2 regions of the Streptomyces sp. NPDC085932 genome follow, and region 2 is predicted to be linked to the other one. Evidence: riboswitches for the same ligand, from Rfam matches in the RefSeq annotation. Region 2 holds a riboswitch; the other holds the start of a gene.
What was found. A riboswitch is a leader RNA that binds a small molecule or an ion and turns the genes downstream of it on or off. The one in region 2 is predicted to bind glycine.
Positions count from the first base shown of each region.

Region 1: it holds a riboswitch for glycine, as region 2 does, so the genes downstream of both, gcvP (aminomethyl-transferring glycine dehydrogenase) here and gcvT (glycine cleavage system aminomethyltransferase GcvT) in region 2, are expected to answer to the same signal.

Region 1 is NZ_JBITSJ010000005.1:8,557-15,778, reverse strand. Features, by position in the region: gene ACIGAQ_RS24090 (amino acid transporter) at 1-530, shown strand, start outside; gene ACIGAQ_RS24085 (DUF1707 domain-containing protein) at 544-1,107, opposite strand; gene gcvP (aminomethyl-transferring glycine dehydrogenase) at 1,482-4,367, opposite strand; glycine riboswitch at 4,545-4,640, opposite strand; gene ACIGAQ_RS24075 (PRC-barrel domain-containing protein) at 4,754-5,131, shown strand; gene ACIGAQ_RS24070 (DNA polymerase IV) at 5,086-6,546, opposite strand; gene ACIGAQ_RS24065 (MerR family transcriptional regulator) at 6,716-7,222, opposite strand, start outside.
Region 2 is NZ_JBITSJ010000009.1:26,793-34,014, reverse strand. Features, by position in the region: gene ACIGAQ_RS34975 (enhanced serine sensitivity protein SseB C-terminal domain-containing protein) at 221-1,021, opposite strand; gene ACIGAQ_RS34970 (enhanced serine sensitivity protein SseB) at 1,240-2,028, opposite strand; gene ACIGAQ_RS34965 (AAA family ATPase) at 2,386-3,054, opposite strand; glycine riboswitch at 3,275-3,374, shown strand; gene gcvT (glycine cleavage system aminomethyltransferase GcvT) at 3,522-4,643, shown strand; gene gcvH (glycine cleavage system protein GcvH) at 4,742-5,119, shown strand; gene glyA (serine hydroxymethyltransferase) at 5,134-6,396, shown strand; gene ACIGAQ_RS34945 (L-serine ammonia-lyase) at 6,505-7,222, shown strand, end outside.

The DNA.
Region 1 (7,222 bases), on a different contig from region 2:
CCCTGCTGTCACGTCTGGCCCGCGCTTTCGAGCTGCGCGTGACCGGCGTGACGCTCGACGGCGTGGCGGACCGCTTCGTCCGGGACATGGCCAGTCGCCGGATGCGGTTCATCGCCAATGAGCCCGACCGGCGGGACATCGCCGAGTACCGCGACAAGATCGAGCAGATCCGGCACGACAACGACGTGCCCGAGGCGGAGGACTTCGTCTTCGTGGAGGTGACGGTGACCGATCCGTCCGAGTTCGAGGCGGGCCTGACCGTACGCGGCGAGGTCCTGCACGACCGCTACCGCGTGCTGACCCTGGAGTCGTCCTCCGTCCCCAACGCGCTGGCGGCTCTCCTGCTGCACGTCCGCGACACGACCGGCCGCACCCCGCACATGTACTTCGAGTGGACCGAAGGGGGTCCGTTCGCCAACCTGCTGCGCTTCCTCCTGTTCGGCCAGGGCGAGGTCGCCCCCGTGACCCGCGAGATCCTGCGCGAGGCGGAACCGGACCGGGCACGGCGCCCCAGGGTGCACGTGGGCTGAGCCGGCACGCGCCTCAGCGTCTGCCGAGGCCCCGGCGGCGCGGGCGCACCACTATCTGCCCGTACTCGATCTCGCCGGTGATCCGCACGCGCAGCACGTCGGGCGCCTCGGCAACCCGGCGCTCCTTGATCGCGGAGTAGTTCGTCACGAGCCCGGTCGTGTCCACCACGATGCCGGGCCTGGTCACCAGCTTGAGGGCACCGGCACGCAGGTCCAGGTCGATGTCCAGGCTGTCGTGCGTGATCACCGCGTCGGTGAAGTCGAGCGTCACTTCGCCCCAGGCCGAGCGGATCTCCAGACGCCGCGGCACCACCCAGGCGTCGGCGCGCCCGGTGGAGGAACCCACCTGTTCGATCCGCATGACCTCCTCGAAGCCGGGGCCCCCGGCCGTCTCGGGCAGATCCGAGGTGAGCACCGCGAGCTCCCCCACCGTACGGGCGGACAGCGCGGCCTCCAGCCGCTCGTCGAGCTCTTCCAGCGTCAGCCGGCCGTCACCCGCGGCGACACGCAGCACCTCGACGATCCGGTCCCGGTCCGCGTGCGAGGCCCTCACCTCGGGTGACCCAACACTGCGCACGAGTTCCCCCATCACACCCACCCCGATTCCTCGGCCACCGCACTCTGCGACTCCCGACAGGACTAACGCTATATCGCGTCATAGTCTTCGGCCATCCCCCGATCAGGTCAATCCCGCCAGACCCGGCCACGGCGATCACCCGCCGGGCCGCGGGCGGCCGCGGCCCCGCTGCCAGAGGCCGCCCAGCGGACCTTGCGAGGCCGGCGAAGGGGCATCGACCACGGCCGCCCCGGGTACCCCGCGCCACCACATGACCGTGCCACCGCATGACAGGAGGGGCCCCGCAGCGCGGAGCCCCTCCCATGGGTGGATCGGGCAGATCAGTCCACTCGGCGGCGGATCAGCCGGCTCGCCCCATCAGCCACCTCACCGGATCAGTCCTCGTACGCGTCCAGCGGCGGGCACGAGCAGACCAGGTTCCGGTCACCGAAGGCCTGGTCGATACGGCGTACCGGCGGCCAGTACTTGTCGGCCGCCGAGACCCCGGCCGGGAAGACCGCCTCTTCACGGCTGTAGGCGTGCTCCCACTCCCCGGCGAGGGCGCCGGCGGTGTGCGGGGCGCTGCGCAGCGGGTTGTCCTCGGCGGGCCACTCACCGGAACCGACCTTCTCGATCTCCGCGCGAATGGCGATCATCGCGTCGCAGAACCGGTCCAGCTCGGCCAGGTCCTCCGACTCGGTCGGCTCGATCATCAGCGTCCCGGCCACCGGGAACGACATGGTCGGCGCGTGGAAGCCGTAGTCGATGAGCCGCTTGGCGACGTCGTCGACGCTCACACCGGTCGCCTTCGTCAGCGGCCGCAGGTCGATGATGCACTCGTGCGCGACGAGCCCGCCGGGACCCGTGTAGAGCACCGGGTAGTGCGGCTCCAGCCGCTTGGCGACGTAGTTGGCGCTCAGCACCGCCACCTGCGTGGCGCGCTTCAGGCCCTCGCCCCCCATGAGACGGACGTACGCCCACGAGATCGGCAGGATGCCGGCCGAGCCCCAGGGCGCCGCCGAGATGGGCCCGACGCCCGTCTCCGGGCCGGCCTCGGGCTGCAGCGGGTGGTTCGGCAGGTAGGGCGCGAGGTGCTCGCGCACCGCCACCGGGCCGACGCCCGGGCCGCCACCGCCGTGCGGGATGCAGAAGGTCTTGTGCAGGTTCAGGTGCGAGACGTCGCCACCGAAGTGACCCGGCTTGGCGAGCCCGACGAGCGCGTTGAGGTTGGCGCCGTCGACGTAGACCTGGCCGCCCGCCTCGTGCACCTGCGCGCAGATGTCGGCGACATGCTCCTCGAACACGCCGTGCGTGGACGGGTAGGTGATCATCAGCACGGCCAGCTCGTCGCGGTGCTGCTCGATCTTCGCCCGCAGGTCCTCGACGTCGATCTCGCCGTCCTCGGCGGTCTTCACGACGACGACCTTCATGCCCGCCATCACCGCGCTGGCGGCGTTGGTGCCGTGCGCGGACGACGGGATCAGGCACACGGTCCGCTGCTCGTCGCCGTTGGCCCGGTGGTACCCGCGCACGGCGAGCAGACCGGCCAGCTCGCCCTGGGACCCGGCGTTCGGCTGGAGGGAGACCTTGTCGTACCCGGTGACCTCGGCGAGCCGGTCCTCCAGCTCGTGGATGAGCGTGAGGTAGCCCTGGGCCTGCTCGGCGGGGGCGAAGGGGTGCAGCTGCCCGAACTCGGGCCAGGTGACCGGCTCCATCTCGGTGGTCGCGTTGAGCTTCATGGTGCAGGAGCCCAGCGGGATCATGCCGCGGTCGAGCGCGTAGTCACGGTCGGACAGCCGGCGCAGGTAGCGCAGCATGGCCGTCTCGGAGCGGTGCTGGTGGAAGACCGGGTGCGTGAGGTAGTCGTCGGTCCGCAGCAGACCGGCCGAAAGCCCGTCCTCCGTGGCGGCGTCCAGCGCCTCGATGACACCCTCGACGCCGAAGGCGGCCCACACGGCCCGCAGCTGGGCGCGGGTGGTGGTCTCGTCGCAGGCGATCGAGACGTGGTCGGCGTCGACCAGACGCAGGTTGACGCCGTTGTCACGCGCGGCGGCCACGACCTCGGCGGCCCGGCCCTCGACGCGCACGGTCAGGGTGTCGAAGTAGGAGCCGTGCACGACCTCGACCCCGCCGTTGGCGAGCCCGGCGGCCAGGACCGTGGCGTAGCGGTGGGTGCGCCGCGCGATGCCCTTCAGGCCCTCCGGGCCGTGGTAGACGGCGTACATGCCGGCCATCACGGCCAGCAGCACCTGCGCGGTGCAGATGTTGCTGGTCGCCTTCTCGCGGCGGATGTGCTGCTCACGCGTCTGCAGCGCCAGCCGGTAGGCCTTGTTCCCGTCGGCGTCGACGGAGACGCCGACGAGCCGCCCGGGCAGGCTGCGCGCCATCTTCTCCTGAACCGCCATGTAACCGGCGTGCGGACCGCCGAAGCCCATCGGCACACCGAAGCGCTGGGTGGTGCCGACGGCGATGTCCGCGCCGAGCTCGCCGGGCGACTTCAGCAGTGTCAGCGCGAGCAGGTCGGCGGCGACGGTGACGACCGCCCCGAGCTCGTGCGCCCGGTCGATGACCGGCTTGATGTCCCGTACGGCTCCGGAGGCGCCCGGGTACTGGATGAGCACGCCGTTGATCTCACGCTCGGCGACCTCGGCCGGGATGCCGTCGGACAGGTCGGCGACGACGACCTCCACGCCGGTCGGCTCGGCCCGGGTCTGGATCACGGCGATGGTCTGCGGCAGCGCGTCCGCGTCGACCAGGAACAGGCCCTTCTTGTTCTTGCCCATGCGCCGCGACAGCGCCATGGCCTCGGCGGCCGCGGTGCCCTCGTCGAGCAGGGAGGCCCCGGACGTCGGCAGTCCGGTGAGGTCGGCGACCATGGTCTGGAAGTTGAGCAGCGCCTCGAGCCGCCCCTGCGAGATCTCCGGCTGGTACGGCGTGTAGGCCGTGTACCAGGCCGGGTTCTCCATGACGTTGCGCAGGATGACCGGCGGCGTGAACGTGCCGTAGTAGCCCAGGCCGATCATGGAGCCGAGGACCTGGTTGCGGTCGGCGAGGGAGCGCAGCTCGGCGATCACCTCGGCCTCGCTGCGGGCGCCCGGCAGGTCGAGGGCCTCGGCGCTCTTGATCACGGCCGGGACCGCGGCGGCCGTCAACTCGTCCAGCGAGCCGTAGCCGACCTGCGCGAGCATCTTGGCCTGGGCCTCGTGGTCGGGGCCGATGTGGCGCTGCTCGAAGGGGACTGCCTCTTCGAGCTCGGAAAGCGGAATGCGATGGGCGGTCATGGACGGAGGCCTCCTGGTCTGACACGACCTTCGAGGGGCACCACGGCGCGGGTACCCGGACGGCCTCCCCCTCTGTCATCTCAACCTGAGAGCTTCACCGGATCGCCCGAAGGCGTCCGGCTTTCACCGTCGGTGAGAGCGGAAGCCGTCGACACCCGCTCTTCTTTCCAGAGTGACCTCGTCCGTGCGGTACGTGTGCCTGAGAGATTCCGGGGAGGATTTGCTCCTTCGGCGCCTCCGATGGTGTCCGGAGGACTCTCCCGCACGGGGTCAGCAGCCGTTGCCAGCGTACCAGCGAGGTCAACGCACGAACCTTCGAGTGGCCGCCTCCTCGATTGTGCCGTTTTGTAGTGCTTACGGATGAGTTGCGACCCTGTGGAGGTCCCGTGCGTACCGATATCGATCCGCGCAACCTGATCGGCCGCAAGGCATTCGACCGCAACGGAACCCGGATCGGCACGATCGACGAGGTCTACCTCGACGACGCCACTGGCGAGCCCGAGTGGGCGGCCATACGGACGGGCCTGTTCAGCAGGGACGCATTCGTCCCTCTGGAGCCCAGCGAGCTGATCGAGGGTGCCCTCCACGTCCCCTTCGAACGCGCCCTGATCAAGGACGCCCCCGACTTCGGCGTGGGCCGCCACCTCTCCCCCGAGCAGGAACTGCAGCTCTACCACCACTACGGCCTGGACATCGCCGCCCCTCCCGCGCTGCCCGATCACGAGTTCGGCAAGCTGGCGGGCTCCGACGAGCAGACGACCTGATGCCCGGACTCCCCGGACGAAGCGGCCCCCGGCGGCGTAACCACGGGACCGGCGAATCCGTCCCCGGATCCGCCGGGTCTTCGTAACACCAGCGGCAGCGGATCCGCCGGCTCCAGCGCGGGGTCGTCGACCCGGAAGGTCCGCACCCGTCCGGGCTCCGAGCCGGGCGTCTCGAAGCGCACGGTGACCCGTCCCAGCCCACTGCCCTGCACCCATCCGTGCCCGAACTCGGCGTGCCGCACGTCGTGTCCGGCGGGCCAGCGCCGCTCGGCGAGCGACGGCTGCTCCTCGGCCTGCGCCGCGGCATGCTCCTCGACCGGCCCCTCGACCACCGCTCGCTCCCCCGCGGCCTGTGCGAACAGGTCCTCCTGGGTGTAGTCGGCGAGTCCGCTGACCCCGACCCCGAGCAGCCGCACCCCGCCCGTGGTGTCCACCGAGTCCAGCAGCCGGGCCGCCGCCTCCCCGATCACCGCGGGGTCGTCCGTCGGCCCCCGCAGCGTCTCGGACCGGGTGAGGGTCGAGAAGTCGTACCTCCGTACCTTCAGCACGATCGTCCGCCCGGAGAGGCCGGCCCCGCGCAGCCGCCGCACGCACCGGTCGGCCAGCCGCTGCACCTCCAGACCGACCCGCACCCGGTCGTGGATGTCCACGTCGTAGGTGTCCTCCACGGACACGGACTTCGCCTCGCGCTCCGCCACCACGGGCCGGTCGTCCCGCGCCAGGGCCATCGCGTACAGCCCGTGCCCGTGCGCCTTGCCCAGCAGCCGGACCAGCTCGTCCTCGCCCGCCTCGACGATCTCCTCGACCGTGGTGATCCCGGCGCGCCGCAGATGGTCGCCCGTCGCCGGTCCGACGCCGGGCAGGGTCCGCACCGACATCGGCCCGAGCATGGCCCGCTCGGTGCCCGGCTCGATCACCACCAGTCCGTCGGGCTTGGCCTGCTCCGAGGCGATCTTCGCGAGCATCTTGGAGGCGGCGAGCCCGACCGATCCCGTGAGCCCGGTGACCGCGCGGATGTCCGCACGCAGCTGGGCGCCGACCAGCCGCGCGGACTTCTCGTCCCAGGCCACCTGTCCTGCCTCCAGGTCGACGAACGCCTCGTCCAGGCTCAACGGCTCCACGAGCGGCGAGAGCGCTCGCAGCAGCTCCATGACGCGCTCGCTGATCGCCTTGTAGAGCCCGAAGCGCGGCACGAGGTACGCGGCGTTGGGCGCGAGTCGCCTGGCCTGCCCCATGGGCATCGCCGAATGCACCCCGAAGACCCGCGCCTCGTAGGACGCCGTGGCCACCACACCCCGCGGCCCGAGTCCCCCCACGACCACGGCCTTCCCACGCAGACTCGGCTTGGACGCCTGCTCCACCGAGGCGAAGAAGGCATCCATGTCGAGATGCAGGATCGTGGGCGCGGTTCTCACATCTCCGATGCTGCCCTACGCCACTGACAATGCCCCGATCGGCCACCCCGCCCGGCCGTGACCGCCTCGGGGCAACCGCTTCCAGGCGGCTCGGCGCACGGGTCCGCGCGCCGGTTGCGGAAACGTCCCGCCTCCGGGGAGCAATGGGAACACCACCTGTGGGGCGGTCTCAGACGGCTCGGTTGCGCCGTCGCGCCAGCTCGTCCGCCGGATTGGGCCCGACCAGCGTCTCGCCGGTGTCGATCCGCTCCCCGTGCAGCTGGGACAGCGCGCTCTCGACGTCCCGCCACACGACGCCCACGGCGATCCCGAAGACCCCTTGGCCCCCTTGGAGCAGGGCGTGGACCTCGTCCGGCGAGGTGCATTCGTAGACCGTGGCACCGTCGCTCATGAGCGTCATCCGCTCCAGGTCGCGGAAACCGCGTTCCCTGAGGTGCTGCACGGCCGTGCGGATGTTCTGCAGCGACACCCCGGTGTCCAGGAACCGCTTGACGATCTTCAGGACGACCACGTCGCGGAAGCTGTACAACCGCTGTGTCCCGGACCCGTGGGCGGGGCGCACGCTCGGCTCGACCAGACCCGTACGGGCCCAGTAGTCCAGTTGCCGGTAGGTGATGCCAGCGGCCGCACAGGCCGTCGGACCGCGGTAGCCGATCTGCTCGGACGCCATGGACGT
Region 2 (7,222 bases):
GCGATCTGTTGCCAGACTTGGCGGTGAAAGGATGCGTAAACGTGATGCTGTCTGGGGGGTTCCGTTATCCGGACAACGGGTAACAGCGGTCGGACGCGGCGAGCTAGGTGGATTTTACGGCACACCCGCGCAAATCGCCCCGATCTACGCGCGGAGAGCTGAGCTGTCCTCGCGTTTGCGCGGGGGTGCGGAACCGGCCTCGGGAACGGTCCGGGGCGGCTCAGAACCTGCCCTGGGCGGGCGGGTATCCGTAGCCGGACGCGGGGGCCTGGACGGGTGCGGTGGCGTGGGCCTCACGGTCGTAGAAGGGGCGGGCGTTGGCCCGCAGCCACATGGCGACCGGGTCGTGTGCGTCGGACATCGCGACGGTGGAGACGGGGAGCCCGTCCGGGACGGCGCCGAGGGACTGCTGCATCATCGCGCGCACGGAATCCACGGCCGGCGGCGAGGTGTCGTACACGTCCAGTCCGATGGCGAGGTACGGCGCGCCCAGCGCGGGCTGCACCCAGGCGCGGCGCAGCGAACGGACGGCCGGGGTGCGGTGGGCGTTCTGCGCGAGCAGGGCGTAGAACTGCGGGACCTCGATGGCCGGTTCGGACAGCCGCAGGGGTCCGGCGGGCTGGCGGTCCAGGCCCGTGGCGATTCTGCGCAGGTCGAGCCAGGGGATGCCGACGCCGCCGCCCGGGGCGTGCGGGTTGAGCCAGAGGCCGTAGTGGTCGGGGTACAGGGCGCGGGCCACGTCGACGCCGTCGACCACCTCGTACGAGCGGTTCCAGCCGCTGGCCGAGAGCTCCTGGGCGGAGGTCACGCAGGGCGCGTAGCCGTAGCCGTCGACCTCCATGTTTCCGTACTGGGCGTCCGGGGAGCCGGCCTGGCCCTGCCACAGGAGCATCCAGATCTGGCCGCTGTGCGGGGTGGCGAGCGCGCGCAGGAGTGCCTCGTAGGCGTCGTAGCGCCCGGGCGTGACCTGGCGCAGCATGTGCTCGACCTGTCCGGCCGCGGCCGTGCCGCTCGCGCTCACCTTTACCGCCCCTTCGTACAACGCCTCGACCGTGACCTAGCTTAAGCCCGCCCACCGACTCCGGACTTGTCCTCGTCGGGCGCGTGCGGGTCCCTCCGCGGCGTGTCGCGCCTCCGCGGGGCAGCGGCAGATGTCACAGCCGGGCCCCCGGCCGGTGACCCCAGGCCGTGTCCGCACCGTCCCTCCTGCCCTGGCCGGGCGGACGGAGGGACGGTGGCCTAGCGCTGATAGAAGGGCCGGACCCGGTCCTTCATCCAGTGGCCCACCGGGTCCTCCGCCACGTCCAGGAGGACGAGGTTGACCGGCCAGGGGGCCGGTGACGCGGTGACGGCCCGGGTCAGGGCCTCCAGGGGCAGGGCCCGCAGGTCGCCTTCCCACTGGGAGAGTTCGACGCCCACGAACATCACGGGCTCGGCGGTCTCGATCGCGGCGAGGCAGCGGCGGGCGGTGAGGACGACGCCGATCGCCTCGAACTCTGCGGAGGCGGCGGCGAGGAAGTCCACCGGGTCGTCCTGCCAGTCGGGCTCGAAGAGGCGGACCCGGCCGCCGCTCGCGGGGCCGTCCAGCGGCGTCCGGCCGGCCCGGCACAGGTCGGCTACGGCGGGCGGCGGCAGGGGTATGCCGACCACGCCGCCGGGGTTGACGACGATCCCCGCGTGCGGGGGCAGGCCGCGGGCGAACTCCACGGCGGGCGCGATGGTGTACGACATGTGCGGGCCGGCGGCCTGGCGGAACTGCTCCTCCGAGCTGAACACCGGCACGAACGCCTGGCCGTCGATCTCGACGGCGGGCAGGTCGAGCGGGCCGCTGTGGGGGCCGCCGCCGCTGGGGAGCGGGACCCAGACGAAGCTCCGGCCGAGCACCTCGACGATCCGGCCGCCGGCCGCGGGCCCGGCGCCGAGGGCGGCCGAGAGCACCTCCTCCAGCTCGTTGCCGGGCCAGCCACCGTGCGGGTGGGTCTGCGTCTGCGCCGGGAAGTCCGCGGAGAAGTCCGCCGGGAAGTCCATCTGCCTACCGCCTGCCTGAAACCACTGCTGAGGCGAAAAGGCTAACGGCTCGGGCGCCGTGAGTGACCGGATCATGCCGAGCGGCGGCCCGAACGCGGCCCGGTCGGCTGTCCGCGCCGAGGGACCGGGCGTCGACGCCGCCCCGCAGCCCGCCTTCCGGATCCCCGGCCGGCATGCCGAATGGTCCGCTGACCGCGTCGAGGGCCCTCGGCGTCGCGCCGTTCGCTGCGCGGGGCCGTCGGCCGCCGGGGCCGTCGGCGGTCCGGACCCGCGGGATCGCCGCCGCCCTGCCCGGCTCACCGCCGTCGTCCCGCCCGCCCCGTATCACCGCCCCGGTCGCGTGGCCGGCCCCGCCCGTCACCCTGTGAAGCCGATGCGGCGGAGCGCGTTCGCCGTGGCGCGGTCGGCGAGGACGGCCGAGCCGCAGCCGGAGGGGAGGTCGCCCTGTTCCACCGCGCGCAGCAGGCGGGTGGTGGCCGCGCGGTGGCGCAGGAACGCGTAGCGCGAGACGCCGCGGCCGCGGTCGCGCTGGCCCGCCAGGGCCTGTTCGGGGGTGACGTCGAGGAGCAGCAGGTGCAGCGTGCCGCCCCGGCGGCGGGCCTCGCGGGCGAGCCAGCGGCGGACCCACGCCTGCGTGCCGCAGTCGTGCACCACGATCCCCTCGCCGCCGCGCAGCGCCCGGCGCAGCCCGGCGTAGTGGGCGAGCCGGACCAGCGGCCGGTAGACCGCGTACGGCAGGAAGCCCGGCATGCGCCGTTCCCAGCGGTCGCGGGTGTCCTGGGAGTCGACGCGCCGGCCCGGGACGGTGCGCCGCATCAGCGTGGACTTGCCACTGCCGGGCAGACCCGTGACCACGACGATGTCCCGGGACCCGAACAGCAGCGCGTGCGGGCCGCGGCCCGGGCGGTCGCGCAGATCGCGGACGACCGGTGCCGGCACCGTGCCGCAGGCCCTCCGGGGCGCGGCAGCCGGCTGCTCGGGCAGCGCGATGCCCGTCGTCGTGGCGTACGCCCTGGTCCTGTTCACCGTGATCGTCCTCCCCTGGGGCCAGGTACGGAGTCCCATCCCCGCCGAGTGTAAAAAGAAGGTAATGCCGCAGGCCTCTCATTTCCGTACTCTTCCTGCAACAGGGCTGCTACAGGTCGCCGTGTCCGGCGCGGGACTCGTGCACTCCCTGGGAAAGGTCCCCCTGCCGCGCCGGAAGGATGCGTGCAATGATGTGCGCGCCAACTGCATACCGGCCGTTTGAATCCGCGCGGGAGAGTTCCCAGCACCGCTGACGCTGGGGCGCCGAAGGAGCAAGTCCCTCCCTTGAATCTCTCAGGCCCCGTTACCGCGCGGGCGAGGCACATCTGAAAAGCGGGCCGCTGTCACAGCGGTCCCACCCAAGGTGCAAGCCATGGACCGGCGCGGTCATGGCGAACCTCTCAGGTTCCGATGACAGATGGGGAGGAACGACCTCGCCCCGTCATCGCCCTGGGAGACGACCGACCGTGAGCAGTACAGGAGAACTCCGTCACACCGCGCTCGATGCCCTGCATCGTTCGCTGGGCGCGACGATGACCGACTTCGCCGGCTGGGACATGCCCCTGCGCTACGGCTCCGAGCGCGACGAGCACCTCGCCGTGCGCACGAAGGCCGGGCTCTTCGACCTCTCCCACATGGGTGAGATCACCGTCACCGGCCCGCAGGCCGCCGCCCTCCTCGACTACGCCCTGGTGGGCAACATCGGCGGCGTGAAGCCGGGCCGCGCCCGCTACACCATGATCTGCCGGGCCGACGGCGGCATCCTCGACGACCTGATCGTCTACCGGCTGGGCGAGACGGAGTACATGGTCGTCGCCAACGCCTCCAACGCCCAGGTCGTCCTGGACGCGCTGACCGAGCGCGCCGAGGGCTTCGACGCCGAGGTGCGCGACGACCGGGACGCCTACGCGCTGATCGCCGTCCAGGGCCCCGAGTCCCCCGGCATCCTGGCGTCCCTCACGGACGCCGACCTCGACGGGCTGAAGTACTACGCCGGCCTGCCCGGCACCGTCGCCGGGGTCCCGGCCCTGATCGCCCGCACCGGCTACACCGGCGAGGACGGCTTCGAGCTGTTCGTGAAGCCGGAGCACGCCGTGGAGCTGTGGCAGGCCCTGACCAAGGCCGGCGAGGGCGCCGGACTGGTCCCGTGCGGCCTGTCCTGCCGCGACACGCTGCGCCTGGAGGCCGGCATGCCGCTGTACGGGCACGAGCTGACCACCTCCCTGACGCCCTTCGACGCCGGTCTCGGCCGCGTGGTGAAGTTCGAGAAGGAGGGCGACTTCGTGGGCCGCGAGGCCCTGCGCGAGGCCGCTGCCCGGGCCGAGCAGAACCCGCCGCGCGTGCTGGTCGGCCTGGTCGCCGAGGGCCGCCGCGTTCCGCGCGCCGGGTACGCCGTCGTCGCGGGCGGCGAGGTGATCGGCGAGGTCACCTCCGGCGCCCCCTCCCCCACCCTGGGCAAGCCGATCGCGATGGCCTACGTCGACGCCGCGCACGCCGCGCCCGGCACGCCCGGAGTGGGCGTGGACATCCGGGGCAGTCACGAGCCGTACGAGGTCGTGGCGCTGCCGTTCTACAAGCGCCAGAAGTAGACACTGGCCACGGGCGCCACGAGCGCCCGGGGTACCTCCACCCCGCTCACCAGCGGTCCCTTCACCAGCACTCCCGCGCGTACAGGAGAATTCAGGCCATGAGCAATCCCCAGCAGCTGCGTTACAGCAAGGAGCACGAGTGGCTGTCGGCCGCCGAGGACGGCGTGTCGACGGTCGGCATCACGGAGCACGCGGCCAACGCGCTCGGCGACGTGGTCTTCGTCCAGCTCCCCGAGGTCGGTGACACCGTGTCCGCGGGCGAGACCTGCGGCGAGCTGGAGTCGACCAAGTCCGTGTCCGACCTGTACTCCCCGGTCTCCGGTGAGGTCACCGAGGTCAACGAGGACGTCGTGAACGACCCGTCGCTGGTGAACTCGGCCCCCTTCGAGGGCGGCTGGCTGTTCAAGGTGCGGGTCACGGACGAGCCGGGCGACCTGCTCTCCGCCGACGAGTACACCGCGTTCTCCGCCGGCTGAGGAGTCGTAGCCGTATGTCCGTCCTGAACACCCCCCTGCACGAGCTCGACCCGGCCGTGGCCGCCGCGGTCGACGCCGAGCTGCACCGCCAGCAGTCCACGCTGGAGATGATCGCCTCGGAGAACTTCGCCCCGGTCGCGGTCATGGAGGCGCAGGGCTCGGTCCTCACCAACAAGTACGCCGAGGGCTACCCGGGCCGCCGCTACTACGGCGGCTGCGAGCACGTCGACGTGGTCGAGCAGATCGCGATCGACCGCGTGAAGGAGCTGTTCGGCGCCGAGCACGCCAACGTGCAGCCGCACTCGGGCGCCCAGGCCAACGCGGCCGCGATGTTCGCGCTGCTCAAGCCGGGCGACACCATCATGGGCCTGAACCTCGCCCACGGCGGTCACCTGACCCACGGCATGAAGATCAACTTCTCCGGCAAGCTCTACGACGTCGTCGCCTACCACGTGGGCGAGGACGGCCGGGTCGACATGGCCGAGGTCGAGCGGCTGGCCAAGGAGTCACGGCCGAAGCTGATCGTCGCCGGCTGGTCCGCCTACCCCCGGCAGCTGGACTTCGCCGAGTTCCGCCGGATCGCGGACGAGGTCGGCGCCTACCTGATGGTCGACATGGCCCACTTCGCCGGGCTCGTCGCGGCCGGGCTGCACCCCAACCCGGTGCCGCACGCGCACGTGGTCACCACCACGACCCACAAGACCCTCGGCGGCCCGCGCGGCGGTGTGATCCTCTCCACGGCCGAGCTGGCCAAGAAGATCAACTCCGCCGTCTTCCCCGGTCAGCAGGGTGGTCCGCTGGAGCACGTGGTCGCCGCCAAGGCCGTCGCCTTCAAGGTCGCCGCCTCGGAGGACTTCAAGGAGCGCCAGCGCCGTACGCTGGAGGGTGCCCGCATCCTGGCCGAGCGTCTGGTGCGGGACGACGTCCGGGCCGTGGGCGTGGACGTCCTGTCCGGCGGCACGGACGTGCACCTGGTCCTGGTCGACCTGCGCGACTCCGAGCTGGACGGGCAGCAGGCCGAGGACCGGCTCCACGGCATCGGCATCACCGTCAACCGCAACGCGATCCCGAACGACCCGCGTCCGCCGATGGTGACGTCCGGTCTGCGGATCGGCACCCCGGCCCTGGCCACCCGCGGGTTCCGGGCGGAGGACTTCGCCGAGGTGGCGGAGGTCATCGCCGAGGCGCTGAAGCCGTCGTACGACGCGGAGGCCCTCAAGGCCCGGGTGAAGGCCCTGGCCGACCGGCACCCGCTGTACCCGGGTCTGAACAAGTAGGAGCGCGGCCGGCGACGGCCGCGAAGAAACCTTTCGGGGGCCGCGCCGGCCACAAGCCGGCGCGGCGCCCACCCCCTTGGCACCACCCCCGTAGTCAGGAGTTCCCCCGTGGCCATCTCGGTCTTCGACCTGTTCTCGATCGGCATCGGCCCGTCCAGCTCCCACACCGTCGGCCCGATGCGCGCGGCCGGCCTGTTCGTCCGGCGACTGCGCAACGAGGAGCTGCTGGGGTCCGTCGCCTCGGTCCGGGCGGAGCTGTACGGCTCGCTCGGCGCGACCGGGCACGGCCACGGCACGCCCAAGGCCGTGCTGCTCGGTCTGGAGGGCGACTCACCGCGCACGGTGGACGTGGAGACCGCCGACGAGCGGGTGGAGACGATCAAGGCCGACGGCAGGCTGAACCTGCTCGGCGAGCACGAGATCGCGTTCTCCTTCGACGACGACATGGTCCTGCACCGCCGCAAGGCCCTGCCCTACCACGCCAACGGCATGACCCTGTGGGCGTACGACGCCTCGGGCGCTCAGCTGCTGACCAAGACCTACTACTCGGTCGGCGGCGGCTTCGTCGTCGACGAGGACGCGGTCGGCGCCGACCGCATCAAGCTCGACGACACCGTGCTGAAGTACCCCTTCCGCACCGGTGACGAGCTGCTGCGCCTGGCCCGGGAGACCGGCCTGTCCATCTCGGCGCTGATGCTGGAGAACGAGCGGGCCTGGCGCACGGAGGAGGAGATCCGCGAGGGCCTGCTGGAGATCTGGCGGGTCATGCAGGCGTGCGTGGCGCGCGGCATGTCCCGCGAGGGCATCCTGCCGGGCGGTCTGAAGG